Regions from separate parts of the Mesorhizobium sp. WSM3866 genome, predicted to be linked through region 1. Evidence: predicted binding sites of a transcription regulator. Region 1 holds the regulator's gene; each other region holds the start of a gene.
The links. Region 1 encodes LexA, which represses DNA repair genes until DNA is damaged. Its sites were predicted from a motif close to TGTTCNNNNTGTGTTCNG; they were not measured.
Positions count from the first base shown of each region.

Region 2: CK222_RS04765 (metallopeptidase family protein) is a predicted target of LexA. The motif match lies at 2,560-2,577, and genes of this name have one in related genera.
Region 3: CK222_RS06625 (helicase-related protein) is a predicted target of LexA. The motif match lies at 2,245-2,262, and genes of this name have one in related genera.

Region 1 covers NZ_NSGC01000005.1:201,122-206,811, forward strand. The annotation lists gene moaC (cyclic pyranopterin monophosphate synthase MoaC) at 1-20, shown strand, start outside; gene glp (gephyrin-like molybdotransferase Glp) at 22-1,227, shown strand; gene lexA (transcriptional repressor LexA) at 1,344-2,078, shown strand; gene CK222_RS14050 (ComEC/Rec2 family competence protein) at 2,072-4,519, opposite strand; gene gltX (glutamate--tRNA ligase) at 4,622-5,690, shown strand, end outside.
Region 2 covers NZ_NSGC01000002.1:142,545-148,234, forward strand. The annotation lists gene CK222_RS04750 (error-prone DNA polymerase) at 1-26, opposite strand, end outside; gene CK222_RS04755 (DUF6504 family protein) at 23-1,498, opposite strand; gene CK222_RS32835 (hypothetical protein) at 1,440-2,537, opposite strand; gene CK222_RS04765 (metallopeptidase family protein) at 2,720-3,157, shown strand; gene CK222_RS04770 (DUF1737 domain-containing protein) at 3,183-3,389, opposite strand; gene CK222_RS04775 (CoA ester lyase) at 3,446-4,327, opposite strand; partial or broken gene CK222_RS04785 (response regulator) at 4,962-5,450, shown strand; gene CK222_RS04790 (hypothetical protein) at 5,425-5,690, opposite strand, start outside.
Region 3 covers NZ_NSGC01000002.1:493,246-498,935, forward strand. The annotation lists gene CK222_RS06625 (helicase-related protein) at 1-2,078, opposite strand, end outside; gene CK222_RS06630 (beta-ketoacyl-ACP reductase) at 2,802-3,524, opposite strand; gene CK222_RS06635 (acetyl-CoA C-acetyltransferase) at 3,659-4,846, opposite strand; gene phaR (polyhydroxyalkanoate synthesis repressor PhaR) at 5,147-5,690, shown strand, end outside.

The DNA.
Region 1 (5,690 bases):
ACTACAAGGTAGGTCCTTAGCATGGCTTTGCTTCCAGTCGCTGACGCGCTCCAACGCCTGTTGGACGGCGCGACCGCGCTGCCAGGCGAAAGCGTGCCGCTGGCCGACGCGTCCGGCCGGGTGCTGGCCGACCCCGTGGTGGCTCTGCGCACCCAGCCGCCCTTCAATGCGTCGGCGATGGACGGCTACGCCGTACGGGCCGCCGACGTAGCCTCGGCGCCGGCCCGGCTCTCCGTGATTGGCATGGCCCCCGCCGGGCGTGGCTTCACCGGCTCTGTCGGCAAGGGCGAGGCCGTGCGCATCTTCACCGGCGCGCCGCTCCCCGAAGGCGCCGATACCATCGTTATCCAGGAGAATGTCCGCGATCTCGGCGGCGGCGGCATCGAAGTGACCGAGCCGACCGTGGAGGGACGAAACGTCCGTCGCCGCGGCCTCGACTTCTGCGAGGGCGACCTGCTCCTCGAAAAAGGCCGCCAGCTCGATCCGGCGGCGCTTTCGCTGGCGGCATCGGCCAACCATCCGAGTCTCAACGTGGTGCGGCAGCCGCTGCTCGCCATCATCGCCACCGGCGATGAATTGCTGCCGCCGGGCAGCGCGCTCGGCCCCGACCAGATCATCTCGTCGAATGCCTGTGGCGTCACAGCTACGGCCCAGTCGGTCGGCGCGCGCGCGCTCGACCTCGGCATCGCCGCCGACCGCAAGGACGCGATCGCGGCCCTGGTCAAGAAGGCGGTCAAGGCCGGCGCCGACGTCATCGTCACGCTTGGCGGCGCCTCCGTCGGCGACCACGACTTGATCCATGACGTGCTGACCGGCGAAGGCATGCAGCTCGACTTCTGGAAGATCGCCATGCGTCCCGGCAAGCCGCTGATGTTTGGCCGGCTCGGCGACATTCGCTGCATCGGCCTGCCCGGCAATCCGGTCGCAAGCCTGGTCTGCTCGCAGCTGTTCCTGAAGCCGCTTCTGGCGCGGCTGGGCGGCCGGTCCTGCCGTCAGGAAATCCGCACGGCCCGGTTAGGCGTCGCAATGCACGCCAACGATCTCAGGCAGGACTATGTGCGCGCCGTGGTCCGCGAAGATGCGGGGGCGTTGATCGCAACACCGTTCGGCATCCAGGATTCCTCGATGTTGAGGATGCTCGCCGATGCCAATGGCCTGATCGTGCGCCAACCCTTCGCACCGGCGGCTGAAGCCGGCGAGGAATGCAGCGTTCTGATGTTACGCTGAACAAAACGTCAACACATTCACTAAACTTTAAACGGTTGCGGAACACAACTGGAACAGATAGTGTTTGTTCTGGGTTTGTTTTTCTGATTCTGGTTTCAGAACCCATGGGGGCCGCCATGCTGACGCGCAAACAACATGAACTGCTGATGTTCATCCATGAACGGCTCAAGGAAAGCGGCATTCCGCCGTCTTTCGATGAGATGAAGGAAGCGCTCGACCTTGCCTCGAAATCGGGCATCCACCGCCTGATCACGGCGCTGGAGGAGCGCGGTTTCATTCGCCGGCTTCCGAACCGGGCGCGTGCCCTTGAAGTGCTGCGCCTACCTGACTCGATCGCGCCCGGCCTCAATGCGGCGAAGAAGTTCTCGCCGAGCGTCATCCAGGGCGGCCAAGGCAATCTCGGCCGCCAGATCAAACCCGCGGCGCCCGCCCGCACGCCGACGCCCAGCAATGACGACGACGCCGTTTCAGCCGTCTCCATCCCGGTGATGGGTCGCATTGCCGCCGGCGTGCCGATCGACGCCATCCAGCACCAGACGCATTCGATCACAGTGCCGCCGGACATGATCGCGGGCGGCGAGCACTACGCGCTCGAGGTCAAAGGCGACTCGATGATCGAGGCCGGCATCTTCGACGGCGACACGGTCATCATCCGCAACGCCAGCACTGCGAGCCCCGGGGAGATCGTCGTGGCGCTGGTCGATGACGAGGAGGCGACGCTGAAGCGCTTCCGCCGCAAGGGCGCCTCCATCGCGCTCGAGGCTGCCAATCCGGCCTATGAGACGCGCATCTTCGGTCCCGATCGCGTGAAGGTTCAGGGCAAGCTCGTCGGGCTCATCCGCCGCTACTGAGGGGGCTGCGGCTTGGCTTCCGGCTTCTCGGGCTTCTTGTAAGGCGCCAACCCCCTCGCCTCACGCGAGTAGCGCCGCTGTTCGTGCCAAGGGCGGTACGGTTTTTCGACGGCGTATTGAATGGTTGCTCGCGCCGTCGCCGATTGCGGATCGAAGAAGACGGCGGCACTGCCGTCGCGCGCGAGCTGCCGCTTGGTGACGACGAGGATACGCGGATCGTGGCAGGGATTGTAGGCCGTGGCGTCGTTGATGACGATGAGGTCTGCGAAGTCGCAGGCAGGCCGGGCAGCTTCGCGGTTCTCGGCGAGCGCGACGATCGCGCCTGATGGATGCCGGCCAATGCAGAGATCGCCCGTGCAGTAAAAGGGCGATCCAGGCGGCAGGTCGACCGGATCGGCCAAGTCCAGCGTGCCCTTGGCGAATGTCTCCGGCGGCACGATCGTTTCGGCCTTGAGCGCACGTTTCCAGTTATCGGTGGTGAACTCGTTGGAGCGGGCGCGATTGATGGCGAGTTCGCCGCCGCCGATCGGCATCGCCACCAGATGCGCGTCCTCCGAGATCAGCAGGTCCGGCGTGCGCACCTGCGGGATGATCATCACGGCCGCGGCAGCGAAAGGAATTGCGGCCAGCCTGAACCAGGTAGTCGCCATCGTGGCGATGACGAGCGCGATCGTCGCCAGCAGCACCGAATGGATCGAGATCAGGCCCACGGCATCGACCGGCGACCACTCCGAAATCCACGCCGAGATCGCGATCATCGCCGCCAGGCCCTTGCCCATCAAATAGAGGAAGGGCCCGTCGAAGCCGAACGGCATCATGACCGCGCTGGCGACGGCGAGAAACATCACGATCGTGACGATCGGCATGATCGCGAGATTGGCCAGCAGGCTGAGCGGCGAGACGCGCTGGAAATGCCAGATGGCAAACAGCGCCGTGGCACTTCCGGCAATGATCGACGTCATTGCGGCGCCACCTGCTCCGACTGCCAGTTTGTGCGACATGAACCGCAGGAACGAACGCTTGTCCGGCGGCGCTCTCACCTTGCCGGCGCGGTAGTCGGACCAGCCGGCATAGGCGCCGACAAGGGCGGCGGTTGCCGCGAACGACATCTGAAAGCTCGGGCCAACCACTTCATGCGGCGACACCAGGATGACGGCGATGGCCGAGATCGCCAAGTTGCGCATCGTCAGCGCGGCTCGGTCGAAAAGCACGGCGATCAGCATGACGGCCAGCATGATGAAGCTTCGCTCGGCGGCGACCACCACGCCGGAGATGACGAGATAGGCGGCGATCGACATAAGCGCGATTGTCGCGGCATATTTCTTCACCGGCCGGCGTGACGAAAAATCCGGGAACAGCGCAAAGGCGCCGCGCAGCAGAAGCATGACCGTGCCGGCGACCAGCGCCATGTGCAGGCCCGAAATCGAGATGATGTGATAGATGCCGGTCCGCCGCATCGCCTCGTTGATGTCCTCGGGAATGCCGGCGCGCACGCCGACGATCAGTGCGGCGGCAATCTCGCCTTCGGGTCCGCCGACGGTGCTTCTGATGTGGTCGGCAATATTTTCGCGCGCGTTCTCGATGGCCGAGGCGATGCTCGTCTGAGCGATCGGGTCGGTTGGCGGAATGACTTTCGGGTCGCCGAGGAAAAATCCGCTGCCGCCGATGCCGGAAAAATAGCTGTCGAAGGAAAAATCATAGCTTTCGGGACGGACCGGCCCGGTCGGCGGCAGAAGCCGCGCGTAACCCATCACCAGCGATCCGGCCTTCATGCCGGCCGGGATCCTGCGTGCCGAAAGCCTGACGCGATCCGGCGCGTAGCGCAGCTTTGGATGCGCGGTCGAGACGAGATCGATGGTCAGCCTGACGCGGCCATTGGCCATTTCCTCGGCGATGACGACGCGGCCTGTCAGCCGCGTCTGGATTTCGGAGCCGAGCATCGGTGTAGCGGCGCGCCAGGTCTCGACCTTCGCGGCGACGAATCCCAGCGCGCAAAACAACGCCGCCATAAAGACCAGGTGTGTCTTCAGCCAGGGACGCGAAACCGCCGCGCATAGAGCCATCAGCGCCACCGCCGCCAGCGGTCTGTAAAGATCCGGCTCGGCGCTCAAGGAATAATAGAGTATCACGCCGGCGGCCAGGAACACCGGCACCAGGAGGAAGCCGATGCCGCGGTCGAGCTCGGTGGAGGCTGCCTCGGCCACACCCCGGCGAATCGCGGAAAACGAGGCTCGGCGGAACCGCCTGCGGATCAAGTCGATGGCTGCCGGCGGAGGCGGCTTCACGACGGCGTCGCCGTCCGAAATCTCGGTGGCCGGACGCGGCACGGGAACCCAAACCGGTACTGCCTCAGCAGGCACGGTGTCGGCAAACAGCAGGCGCTCGCTCACGCCAGCTGTCGTCTTCTCGCCATCCTCCGCACCCCGGCCACGTCCAGCCATCGGGTCTGCCCCTTGCGCCCCAGACCTCCTATGCTACATGAACGCCCACCGCGCGAAAGTCCGCGCAATCATGCCCGCTTCAGAGCTTCTTCCGAGAGTTCCATGTCCGACAAGGTCGTCACCCGCTTTGCCCCCTCGCCCACCGGCTATCTGCACATCGGCGGGGCGCGCACGGCGCTGTTCAACTGGCTCTACGCCAGGCACACGGGCGGCACGATGCTGCTGCGCATCGAGGACACCGACCGCGAGCGCTCCACCGAAGCGGCGACAGCCGCTATCCTGGACGGGCTGACCTGGCTCGGCCTCTCATGGGACGGCGAGGCCGTGTCGCAGTTCGAGCGAGCGCCGCGCCACCGTGAGGTGGCAGAGGAGCTCGTACGGCTGGGCAAGGCCTATTACAGCTATGAGACGCCTGCCGAGCTGGAGGCGATGCGCGAGGCGGCGCGGGCCAAGGGGCTGCCGCCGCGCTACAATGGCCAGTGGCGCGACCGCGACCCCTCCGAGGCGCCTCCCGGCGTCAAGGGCGCCATCCGCATCAAGGCGCCGACCGAAGGAGAGACCGTCGTGCACGACCGCGTGCAGGGCGAGGTGCGATTCCCGAACAAGGACCTCGACGACTTCATCATCCTGCGCTCGGACGGCAACCCGACCTACATGCATGCCGTCGTCGTCGACGATCACGATATGGGCGTCACCCACATCATCCGCGGCGACGATCACCTGACCAACGCCGCGCGCCAGACCGTAATCTACAACGCCATGGGCTGGACCGTGCCGTCGATGTCGCACATCCCGCTGATCCATGGTGCCGACGGCGCCAAGCTGTCGAAGCGCCACGGCGCGCTCGGCGTCGAGGCTTATCGCGCCATGGGCTATCTGCCGGAGGCCCTGCTCAACTATCTGGCCAGGCTCGGCTGGAGCCACGGCGACGACGAGGTGATGTCGATCAAGGATATGATCTCCTGGTTCGACATCGGCGACGTCAACAAGGGCGCCGCCCGGTTCGACTTCGCCAAGCTCGAGGCGCTGAACGGCGTCCATATGCGCAAGATGGACGACAAGGCGCTATTTGATATTCTCGTAGCCACCCTGCCCTATCTCGAGGGTGGCCCGGCGCTTGCGGCCAAGCTCGACGACAGGCGCCAGGCACAGCTGCTTGCTGCCATGCCGG
Region 2 (5,690 bases), on a different contig from region 1:
TAGGGGATGGCGGTCAGCGCGTTCATGCGAAGACGCCGTGCATGAACCAGCGCGGCGCGGCCTGCGAGGCGCTGCTGTAGAGGCCCTGGCGGTAGAGCCAGTAGCGGCGCCCCTCGCTGTCCTCGATGCGGTAATAGTCGCGTGTCGGCGCCTCTTCCTCGCCGGGCAGCTGCCGCCACCATTCGGCGGCGATGCGCTCCGGCCCTTCGGCGCGGGCGACGCGGTAAAGCGCGCGCCGCCAGCGGAAATTCATCGGCGGGCCCTCGGGGATCTCGGTCGCCGGCACCTCGATCGGCTCGGGCGAGCGGAACAGCCGTACCGGCCGCTCCGGCGGGAAGATGGTCATCGGAGGTGCTGTCCGGTCGGGCTTCGGCGGCATGCGCCTTTGCGGCGCCTCTGCGAAAGGAACCGTGGTAACGGCGCGCTCCGGCAGGTGGCTATCGACGATGACCGGCTTCAGCACGGCGGCTTCGCCGAGACGGGCACGCACGCGGTCGGCGAATAAAGCGATGTCGGCGTCATCGTCGCTTGTCTCGCCGGCAAGGTCGCCCTGGAGCATGTCGAAGGCGGCGACCGAAAGCACCGACAGCCGCACGAGGTCGAAGCCGAAGCCGGCATCGATGGTCTGTTCCAGCGCGGTCAGCCGTTCGTGAAACAGCTTTCGGATCAGCTGCGGCTCGCGCATGGGGCGCGAGGTGCCGACCGCGATGCGGCTGACGAGGCCGTCGACGCGAAAGAGGAGAAGGGCGAGCGCCCGCGCGCCTTCGCCGCGGCGCTCGAGGTCGGCCTTCAAGGCCACGGCAAGCCGGCTCACCAGCCGCTCGATGTCGTCGGTGAGCACGATCGGCTCGGCAAGATGGCGCTCGACCGAGAGCGGCGCCACGGGAAGGCGCGGCGACACCGCCTCGTCGAGCCGGCCGAGCGCCTGGTCGAGGCGCAGAAGCAAGGTGGCGCCGAAGCGGCGGGCGAGCGGCGCGCGGGGTGCGGCCATCACCGCCCCCGCCGTGCGCAGGCCGACGCTTTCCAGGCTGGCGCGGGTTTCGGGCGCGATGCGCAGCGCCGAAAGCGGCAGGGGCGAAAGCAGCGCCGCCTCCTCGCCGCCGGCAACGATGCGGTCGCCGTGGAAGCGCGCCGCCGCCCAGGCGGCGCCCGGCGTCGAGGCGAGGCCGGCGCGAACATCGAAACCCTGCTGGAAGAAACGGGTGAGGATCTCGTCCTGCATGGCCCGCTCGCCACCAAACAGGTGCGTGCAGCCGGTGACGTCGAGAAACAGCCCGTCCTCGCCGTCGATCGCCACCAGCGGCGTGTAGCGGTCGCACCAGTCGGCGAGGCCTTCGAGCAGGCGGCGGTCGGCCTCCGGGTCGGCCTCCACCACATCGATCGACGGATGCATGGCGCGCGCGTCGGCAATGCCCATGCCGCGCTTCAGCTTCAGCGCCTCAGCCCGCTCGTCGAGGGCTGCGATGCGCTGGGCGTTGCTGTCGCGATGGCTGATCACAAGCGGTGGGCAAGATGGGGGCAGGTGATGCGAGGGCCGGGAACGCCAGGACCGCCCCAGACGCTGGCGCAGGATCCGCTCCGCGCAAAGATAGGGGAACCACAGCGACAGAATTCGCTGCCCGCTCTTCCTCGGGCCTTCTTTCGGCAAAAGCGTGCTCATCGGGGTTCCACTCCAGTGTGAATTGTCCGGGCAGGGCCGTGCGGCTCTTGCCGATATCGACGGTGAAGGCGGGGCGGCCGATCGAGCCGGCCAGCGCGCCGGCGAGCGTTTCGCGGCTCGCCGCGGGCGCTGCCGAAACAATGAGGCGCACGGGCGCCGCGGTGGGCTCGGCCTGGCCGGCCTGACGCAGCAAAAACACCGGCCGGCCGGCGCTCTGGGCGCGGGCGTGCAGCCGCCGCGTCGCGGTAAGGTCGAGAAGCCGCGGGCTGCCGCGGATCTCGAGGAGGACGGCGGCGAAGGCCGTCATGCGGGCGGCCTCCTCGGCGATCCACAGCGCGTCGACCAGTTTCGGCGCTTCGGAAAACAGCAATTGTTCGGGCTCGATGCCGAAGAAGGCGTGGAGGCCCCTGGCATAGGGAAAGCCGGCCTCGCGGAAAATCTCCGCCGTGCCGATCCAGAGGACCGGCAAGCCCTGCTTCTGTTTGAGGATCAGGCTGGCGAGCGACAGCGCAAAGCCGGCCACGGCGCCGGCATCGCGGGTCTCCAGCCCATGGATTTCACTGAGCGCCGCCTTGGGCACGCCGCCGCCGAGGGCGGTGTCGAGGCGTTCTATGCCGGTATGCAGGAAGGCATCCGGCGAGGCCACAGCTAGGCCGCGCCGGACGATAGTGATTTCGGGGGTGACGCCCGATCCGGCGGCATCAGCTATTTGTTTTTTTGCAAGTCCGGACGGAAAACCGCTTCGCACTGTTCCTGGAATGGCTTTTGGCGCGCCGGAAGCCGGCGCTTCCAGGCGCTCGGGCAGCGTTCCCTCGATCCTCGCGATTTGTCGGCGCAGGGCAAAAACAGTTTCCCGCGCCACGGCGCTTATCGCCATGACGTTCACTTCCGGCAGCAGTTGTTCCTGTTATGTTCTATAGATTCCAGAGGGGCCTGGAAGAGTCAAGCGGAGTCGCAAGGAATTTATTCCTTCGGCTTTCAGCTTCCAAGACCCAGCCAGCCGGGCCCATTTGCCTCGACCGGCGCGAAAGCCTATATGCCGAGGTCAAAGGAAACCTCATGGCCCGCATCTACAAGACCCGCATCTGGCATGACCAACTCTCGCCATCGATGGATGAGATGGAACTTCTGGCGCTGGAGGCCTACGCCCATCTGCCGGAGGAGTTCCGCAAGCTCACCGGCGAGATCATCATCCAGATCGCCGATTTTCCGACGGACGAGATCATGGACGACCTGTCGCTGGAGACGCCCTTCGACCTGCTTGGCCTGTTCGAGGGGCGCGGCATCGCCGAGCGCTGGAACCCGCAGACCGGCGAGGGGCCGAACCGCATCACGCTCTACCGCCGCGCCATCCTCGACTATTGGGCCGAGAACGAGGAGACGCTGGGCGACATCGTCACCCACGTTCTGATCCACGAAATCGGCCACCATTTCGGCCTGTCGGACGACGACATGGAGCGGATCGAGGAAGCGGCCGAGCAGGCAGCGGCGGGGTGACGAATGAGAGGGCTGCCGCCCTTTCCTACCAATCGCTGAGCTTGGTGTCCGAGGTGTATTCCTGGCCCTCGATATCCTTCACCACAGCCTGGCCGCAGCGCATCGACTTGGTCGTCTTGTCATAGGCATAGGTCGGCGAGCCGAACAGGTGCCAGCCCTTGTTCAGGGCCGAAGTCACCTTATGGCAGAAAGTGGAATCGTCCGGACCGGACAGAAAGCGGTAGAGTTTCATTTTCGACCCTGTCGTGACCAATGCTTGTCTATCTTTCCTGGAATCGCTCGAGCGCATCATGCGCCGATGATTGCGGCCTTCGCCAGAAGTTTCTCGGCTTCCGCCAGATGCAGCCGCTCGACCATGCGGCCGTCCAGCGCAATGACGCTTTTGCCGGCATTTTCGGGCCGTGAGAACGCCTCCCTGATCGCCCGCGCCCTGGCCAGGGCCTCCGGCGCCGGCGCAAAGGCGCGGTTCGCGGGCTCGATCTGGGCGGGGTGGATCAGCGATTTGCCGTCGAAACCCATGGCGGCCGCGTCGGCGCATTCCCGCGCGAGGGCGTCGAGGTCGCGAAAGTCGTTGGCGACGCCGTCGATCACGTCGAGGCCGCTGGCGCGGGCGGCGAGCACAAGCTGCAGCAGCCAGGGCGTGAGATAGCGCCGGTCGGGCGTCGCCAGAATGCCGGTTGCTTTCACCAGATCGTTCGTTCCGGCGACGAAACAAGCGAGGCGGGAAGAGGGATCGCGGCCAAGCTCGGCGATGGCGCCGACGTTGAGCAGCGCCTTGGGCGTCTCGATCATTGCCCACAGTTTCACGATATCCGGCGCGAAATTGTCGTCGAGCAGGTCGCCGGCCTCGAGGATGTCGCGCGGCGTTCCGATCTTGGGCAAAAGAATGCCGTCGGGCTCTGCCTTGGCGACGGTCAACAGGTCGTCGATGCCCCATTCACTGCCGAGCGGATTGATGCGCACCACCATCTCGCAGCGGCGCGCCGGCCGCGCGGCGAGGATGCCGGTCAGCTTGTCGCGGGCGGAAAGCTTGTCGGCCAGTGCCACGCCATCCTCGAGGTCGATGATGACGGTATCGCAGGCGAGCGAGGCGATCTTGGCCAGCGCCTTGTCGTTTGAGGCGGGCACGTAGAGCACCGAGCGGCGCGGGCGGTAGGTGTCAGAGGTCATGGCCGATCTATGCCGGCTTGCAGCGGGCGAGGCAAGGCGCCGCACCATAGAACTCATTTGCGTTCTGGCTAATTGTCGAAGCCGGCGCCGCCCCTCATTGCCCTGCCGGGCATTTCTCTATAGTGACGGGGAGAAAGGGCCTGGCCGCGATGTCGGCTCCTGCAATGCTGGCGATTGGCGAAGCCGGCGATGGCAGCGCCCCTCTCCCCGTCACTATACGGGGAGAGGATGCCGGCAGGCAGGTGAGAGGCGGCGCCAGCCTGAAACGACTTTGCTCCTGCACGAAATCTGCAAATCCTTGCGGAAAACCTCCTCCAATCCGCCGCGCGCTTTCCGCAGCCGCCGGCGAAACAGGCGGCATGCGAACACATCACAGATCCCGCTGGTCCCTGCCCCGGCGCCTCCGCAACGAAGGCTGGTGGTTGGTCGAGCCGCAGAGGCCGCGCATCACGGCGGTCATGCTTCCTTTCATCCCAAGATCACGGCTGCGGCATGCCATGCGAGCGGCGGCGCTCGGGACGGTTCGGTCTTGACGCCAGCTTTCACGACTGGCGGCCTTTGCGCGCTCTCGACAAGCACGGCCCGCTTGCTAATCCTGTCATGACAAAACCGTATTCAGCGAGCTGCCGATTCCATGCCGCACAACATCCTCGTCGCCGACGACGATCCGCATATCCGCGAGATCATTTGCTTCGCGCTGGAAAAGGCCGGCATGAAGACGGCCGCCGTCGCCGACGGCGCCGCCGCGCTGCAAGCGGTCGAGCGCCGCGCGCCCGACCTCATCGTGCTCGACATCGGCATGCCGGAGATGGACGGGCTGGAGGTCTGCCGCAGGCTGCGGCAGCGCTCCGACGTGCCGGTGCTGTTCCTGTCGGCCCGCGATGAAGAAATCGACCGTATCCTCGGCCTTGAAATGGGCGGCGACGACTATGTGACGAAACCGTTCAGCCCGCGCGAGCTGGTTGCCCGCGTCAACGTCATCCTGCGGCGGGCGCGCCCGGCGGTGGTGGAGGAAGACGCCGACGACCGTCAGTTCGCGCATGGCAAGCTCGTGCTGGTTCCGGCAAGTCATGCTGCGAGCTTTGAAGGCAAGCCGCTCACCCTAACAGCGATCGAGTTCGCATATAGACCACGCCGGCGACCCTGCCGTCGAGCTCGACCGGCAAGGCGACGAAGACGCGCACCTTGGTGCCGCGACTCACCGAATAGAGCGGCGGCGGCGGCTGGTCGGGGATCCGCAGGCGAAGCTCGCTTGCATAGGCGCCTGCGAGCGCCTGCCGCACCTCCTCGACCGCAACGAAAGACTGTCCGACCTCACCGCCGCCGGCAATCACCACGCCATGCGGATCGAGCAGCCGGAAGC
Region 3 (5,690 bases), on a different contig from region 1:
GCCGGCTTGATCAGCGCCGGCACGAAGACGTGGTAGGCACCGAAGCGGACGCCAATACGCCGCAGCGCCGCGCGGCCTTCCTGGTCGAGCGACTTCATTTCCTCGGCGATGTCGCGGCGGTTGATGAGACCGAAATGCTCGATGAGCTGGAAGGCGATGCCGCGCGCGATGCCGGTGAGCTGCTCGGCATTCTTCAAATCGACCAGCGGCTTCAAGAGCGACTCGATCTGGAAATTGACGAAACGCTCGGCGCGCGCCGCGACCTTGTCGCGGGCAGGGCCGGTGAGCTGCTCGTCGGCAAGCAGCACAAGGCGCGGCTTCAAGGCCTCGTCGCCGGCAACCAGGGTGCCGATCGGCGCGCCGATCCAGCGCAGGACACCGTCCGAGCCCAATGCCAGATCGCCGTTGGCGCAGGCGGCGAAGCGCTCGGCGCGCGCCTCGAACTCAGCCGCGAGCGCCTTCTGGGCAGCGGTGCGCACCGCCTTGGCGTCCTCGCCGCCGGCGCTCTGGTCGGCGGTGAAGCGGAATCCCTGCAGCTCGCCGACGTGATGGCCTTCAACGAGCACGGTTCCGGTTGGGCTGATTTCAGCTTCAGGCATGGTATTTTCTCTAAGGCGCCGCATGAGGACGGAAGTCCTGCGGTCTACGAAGCGTTTCGTCAACCGCTCATGCAGCGCATCCGACAATCTGTCTTCGATTTCGCGCGTCTTTTCCTGCCAGTGTAGCTGATCGGCCAGCCAGCCCGGTCGGTTGGAGACGAAGGTCCAGGTGCGGATCTGGGCGATCCGGTGCGACAGCGTGTCGATATCACCATCCGTGGTGTCGGCCCGCCGCACCTGCTCGGCCATGTAATTCTCATCGACATGGCCATGGCGTGCAAGGTCCATATAGATCGAGGCGATGAGGTCGGCATGCTGGGCGGGCGCGATCTTGCGGTAGTCCGGCAGCGCGCAGGCCTCCCACAGCAGCGCCACGCGCTCCCTGCCGGTGGCTAGCGTCCTGATGTCGGCGTCGCGCGACAAATGTTCCAGCGCCTGGGCGTCGACCGCCGGCAATGCTCGGGTCAGCCCTTCGACCGGCGCGTTGGTCTCGATCGAGCGTTTCAGGGCATCGAGGCTGGCAAAATCGAAATCGGCGGTGCGCCACTGCAGCACCTTCACCGGGTCGAAATCGTGCCCCTCGATCTTCTTGACCAGATCCTCGTCGAACGGATCGACCTGGCCGGTGACGCCGAAGGTGCCGTCGCGCAGGTGTCGGCCGGCACGCCCCGCGATCTGGCCTAGCTCGGCGGCGGTCAGGTTGCGGTATTGGTAGCCGTCGAACTTGCGGTTCTGGGCGAAGGCGACGTGCTCGAGGTCGAGGTTCAGGCCCATGCCGATGGCATCGGTGGCGACCAGATAGTCGACGTCGCCCGACTGGAAGATCTCCACCTGGGCATTGCGGGTGCGGGGACTGAGCGCGCCGAGAACGACGGCAGCACCGCCCTGCTGGCGGCGGATCAATTCGGCGATGGCATAGACCTCGTCGGCGGAGAAGGCGACGATCGCCGTGCGCCGCGGCAGGCGGGTGAGCTTCTTCGAGCCGGCATAGGCAAGATGCGACAGCCGCGGCCGCGTCACCACCGAGACGCCCTTCAGCAGGCGTTGCAGGATGCCGTGCATGGTGGCGGCGCCCAGAAGCAGCGTCTCCTGGCGGCCGCGCAGATGCAAGATGCGGTCGGTGAAGATGTGGCCGCGTTCGAGGTCGCCGGCGAGCTGCACCTCGTCGATGGCGACGAAGGCGGCATCGGTCTCTCGCGGCATCGCCTCCACGGTGCAGACGGAATATCTCGCGCTCGCCGGCACGATCTTCTCTTCGCCGGTGATCAGCGCCACCTTGCTGGCGCCGACCTTCTCGCAGACGCGTGTATAGACCTCGCGGGCAAGGAGCCTCAGCGGCAGACCGATGATGCCGGTGTCGTGCGCCACCATGCGCTCGATGGCGAGATGGGTCTTGCCGGTGTTGGTGGGGCCGAGCACGGCCGTCACGTCGCGGCCGGAAAGGATCAGCGGCTGGGAGGGTTTCGGCTGGATATTCATCGGCTCGGAAATGAGGCTTTCTGCCGCTTGTTGTCGGGGACGCGGCGGTGCCGCCGCGTGTGACAGGGCACACATAGGGATTTCAGACGCGAAGCGAAAGCGGAATGTTCTCATCAACAGATGGCGCGACGACAGGCAAGGTCAAAATCCGCGGTCGATTAACCGTTGGAACGAGTCTGGAACGAATCGGCGACGAATCACTGACTCACTCTGATTCAGGTTTTGTTCACGGCTATATGTGGATTTTTTGGCCATGAGTCTCACCACATGCTGAATCTGTGAACTGGCCCGTTTCGTGCTTGGCTCGCGCTGGTTCCGGAGCGTCGTTAACCTTTGCGGAGGAGCGACCGCGACGGACTCGAGCGCGGCCGCCAACATTGTGAAATGGTTGATCTTTCCTAATCGTCGTTAACCTTTTTCGCGCTGTTTCCGGCGTGGCCCGTTAACTTTTCGGCCAAAGCCGGAACGAATCGGCGACGAATCAGCGATCTGCAAAAATTCCCGGTTTGTTCACCCCTAGATATGGTGTTGTCCACAGCTTGTGCACCGAAAAATTCACAGCATGTGAACCGGGTTTCCACAGGGCGCGGGGAGGCCGTTAAGTATTGCGTGCCAAATTGAGGCATGCCCACCCGGTGCCGCCGGAGCGCAGACAAAAACAGGCGGCCCGTTTGCGGCGGGCCGCCCGCCATCGGTGTCAGAAGAGTTCAGCCGAATAAGATCTCAGGCGAAATACTGGCCGCCATTGGCGCTTATCGTCGAGCCGGTGATGAAGCCTGCGTCTTCCGAGGCGAGGAAGACGACGCAGCGCGCAATGTCCTCCGGCTCGCCGAGACGGCCGACCGGGATCTGAGCGATGATCGATTCCCGCACTTTTTCCGGCACGGCCATGACCATGTCGGTGGCGATGTAGCCGGGGCAAACAACGTTGACGGTGATGCCGGCGCGGGCGCCTTCCTGGGCAAGCGCCTTGGTGAAGCCGATGTCGCCGGCTTTCGAGGCCGAATAATTGACCTGGCCCATCTGGCCTTTCTGGCCGTTGATCGAGGAGATGGTGATGACGCGGCCGAACTTCCTATCGCGCATGCCGTTCCATAGCGGATGCGTCATGTTGAAGACGCCGGAAAGGTTGGTGTCGATGACCTCCTTCCACTGCTCGCGGGTCATCTTGTGGAACATGGTGTCGCGGGTGATGCCGGCATTGTTGACCAGCACCGAGACCGGACCGAGATCAGCCTCGACTTGGGCGATGCCGGCGGCGCAAGCGTCATAATCGGCGACCGACCATTTGTAGACGGGGATGCCGGTCTCGGCCTTGAATTTCTGGGCCGCCTCGTCATTGCCGGCATAGTTCGCGGCGACCGAATAGCCGGCATTCTTCAGGGCCACCGATATCGCCGCACCGATGCCGCGCGATCCGCCCGTGACGATTGCTACCTTGCTCATGCATTTCCTCCCTTTGGTCGGGAGAGCGAATAGGGAGTGGCGAACAGCGAGTAGGGATCCGATAGCCCGTCGTGCAACGCCATTTCCCCCTATTCGCTACCCCCCATTCGCTATTCGCTCAGTTCGCCATTCGCTCAGTTCAAGGCTTCCACACACATCGCAACGCCCATGCCGCCGCCGATGCAAAGCGTCGCGAGGCCCTTCTTTGCGCCGCGGCGGCGCATCTCGTAGACCAGCGTGTTGAACACGCGGGCGCCCGAGGCGCCGATCGGATGGCCGATGGCGATGGCGCCGCCATTGACGTTGACGATCGAGGGATCCCAGCCCATGCCCTTGTTGACGGCGCAGGCCTGCGCGGCGAAGGCCTCGTTGGCCTCGACGAGATCGAGGTCCTTGGCCGACCAGCCGGCCTTCTCCAGCGCCCGCTTCGACGCCGGGATCGGGCCGGTGCCCATGATCGCCGGATCGACGCCGGCGGTCGCCCAGGAGGCGATGCGGACCAGTGGGGTGATGCCGCGCCTGGCAGCCTCGGCCTCGCTCATCAGCAGCGCGCCGGCGGCTCCGTCATTGATGCCCGAAGCATTGGCGGCGGTGACGGTGCCGTCCTTGTCGAAGGCCGGCTTCAGCTTGGTCATGGCATCCAGCGTAGCGCCGTGGCGGATGTATTCGTCCTGGTCGACGATGGTGTCGCCCTTCTTGCCCTTGATGGTGACGGCGACGATCTCGTCCTTGAACTTACCGGCCTTCTGTGCCGCCTCGGCCTTGTTTTGCGAGGCCAGCGCGAACTCGTCCTGGACTTCGCGGGTGATCTGGAACTGACGAGCGACGTTCTCGGCGGTGTTGCCCATATGGTAGCCGTTGAAGGCATCCCATAGGCCGTCCTTGATCATGGTATCGATCATCTTGTAGTCGCCCATCTTGACGCCAGCGCGCAGGTGCTGGGCGTGCGGCGACAGCGACATCGATTCCTGGCCGCCGGCGACGATCACCTTGGCGTCGCCGGTGGCGATCTGCTGCATGCCGAGCGCAATGGCCCTCAAGCCCGAGCCGCAAACCTGGTTGAGGCCCCAAGCAGTCGTCTCCTTGGGCAGACCGGCATTGACGGAAGCCTGGCGGGCCGGGTTCTGGCCCTGAGCGGCGGTCAGCACCTGACCGAGGATGACTTCGTCCACCTCCGCCGGATCGACCTTGGCACGCGCGAGCAATTCCTTGATGACGACCGCGCCGAGCTCGTGCGCGGGCGTGGTGGCGAAACTGCCGTTGAAGGAGCCGACTGCTGTGCGGGCTGCGCTGGCGACGACGATTGAATTGGAAGCGGACATTTTCTTCTCCAGGCTTCGAGGTGTCGTTAGGCTATCCTTGGAGACTTTCTTGCCCGTTCAAGCACCTGAGTCAAACCGGAAATCGGCATGGCCGCCATGCGCGGCAAGCAAGTCGAGCGCTTATCGTGACGGCGTGGCCATCGCGCTGCAGCACAATTTGGCCCGCCCTTTCGGCATTAATTGATGCCGCACTGCACAAACCGCTTGGAATTGTGACGCTTTTGCGCATATCCTCGACAAATGGCGCAATCGTTACCGGCCGCTTACTGTGAACGCGCCGGTATCCTGGGGAGGATACGGATGGCCGCAAAAGACGACCCGATCGTCATCAAGAAGTACGCCAACCGCCGGCTCTACAACACCGGCACCAGCACCTATGTGACGCTCGAAGATCTGGCCGAGATGGTCAAGAAGGGCGAAGAATTCACCGTGCAGGACGCCAAGACCGGCGACGACATCACGCATCCGGTGCTGACCCAGATCATCTTCGAGCTGGAGAACAAGGACGGGCAGAACATGCTGCCGATCCCGTTTCTGCGCCAGCTGATCTCCTTCTACGGCGACCAGATGCAGATGATCGTGCCGAGCTTCCTCGAACAGTCGATGATCGCCTTCTCCAAGGAGCAGGAGCGCTTCCGCGAGCAGCTGAAGGGCGCCTTCGGCAAGGCACCGATCGACATGATGAAGACGCCGATGAAGGCGCTGGAGGAACAGACGCGGCGCAACGTCGAGATGTTTCAGAACGCGATGCGCATGTTCACGCCGTTCCCGTCGGGCGGCCCCAATTCCGCGGCGCCCGCCGAGCCGCCGAAGAAGGACGAGAAATCCGACGACCTGCAGGAAT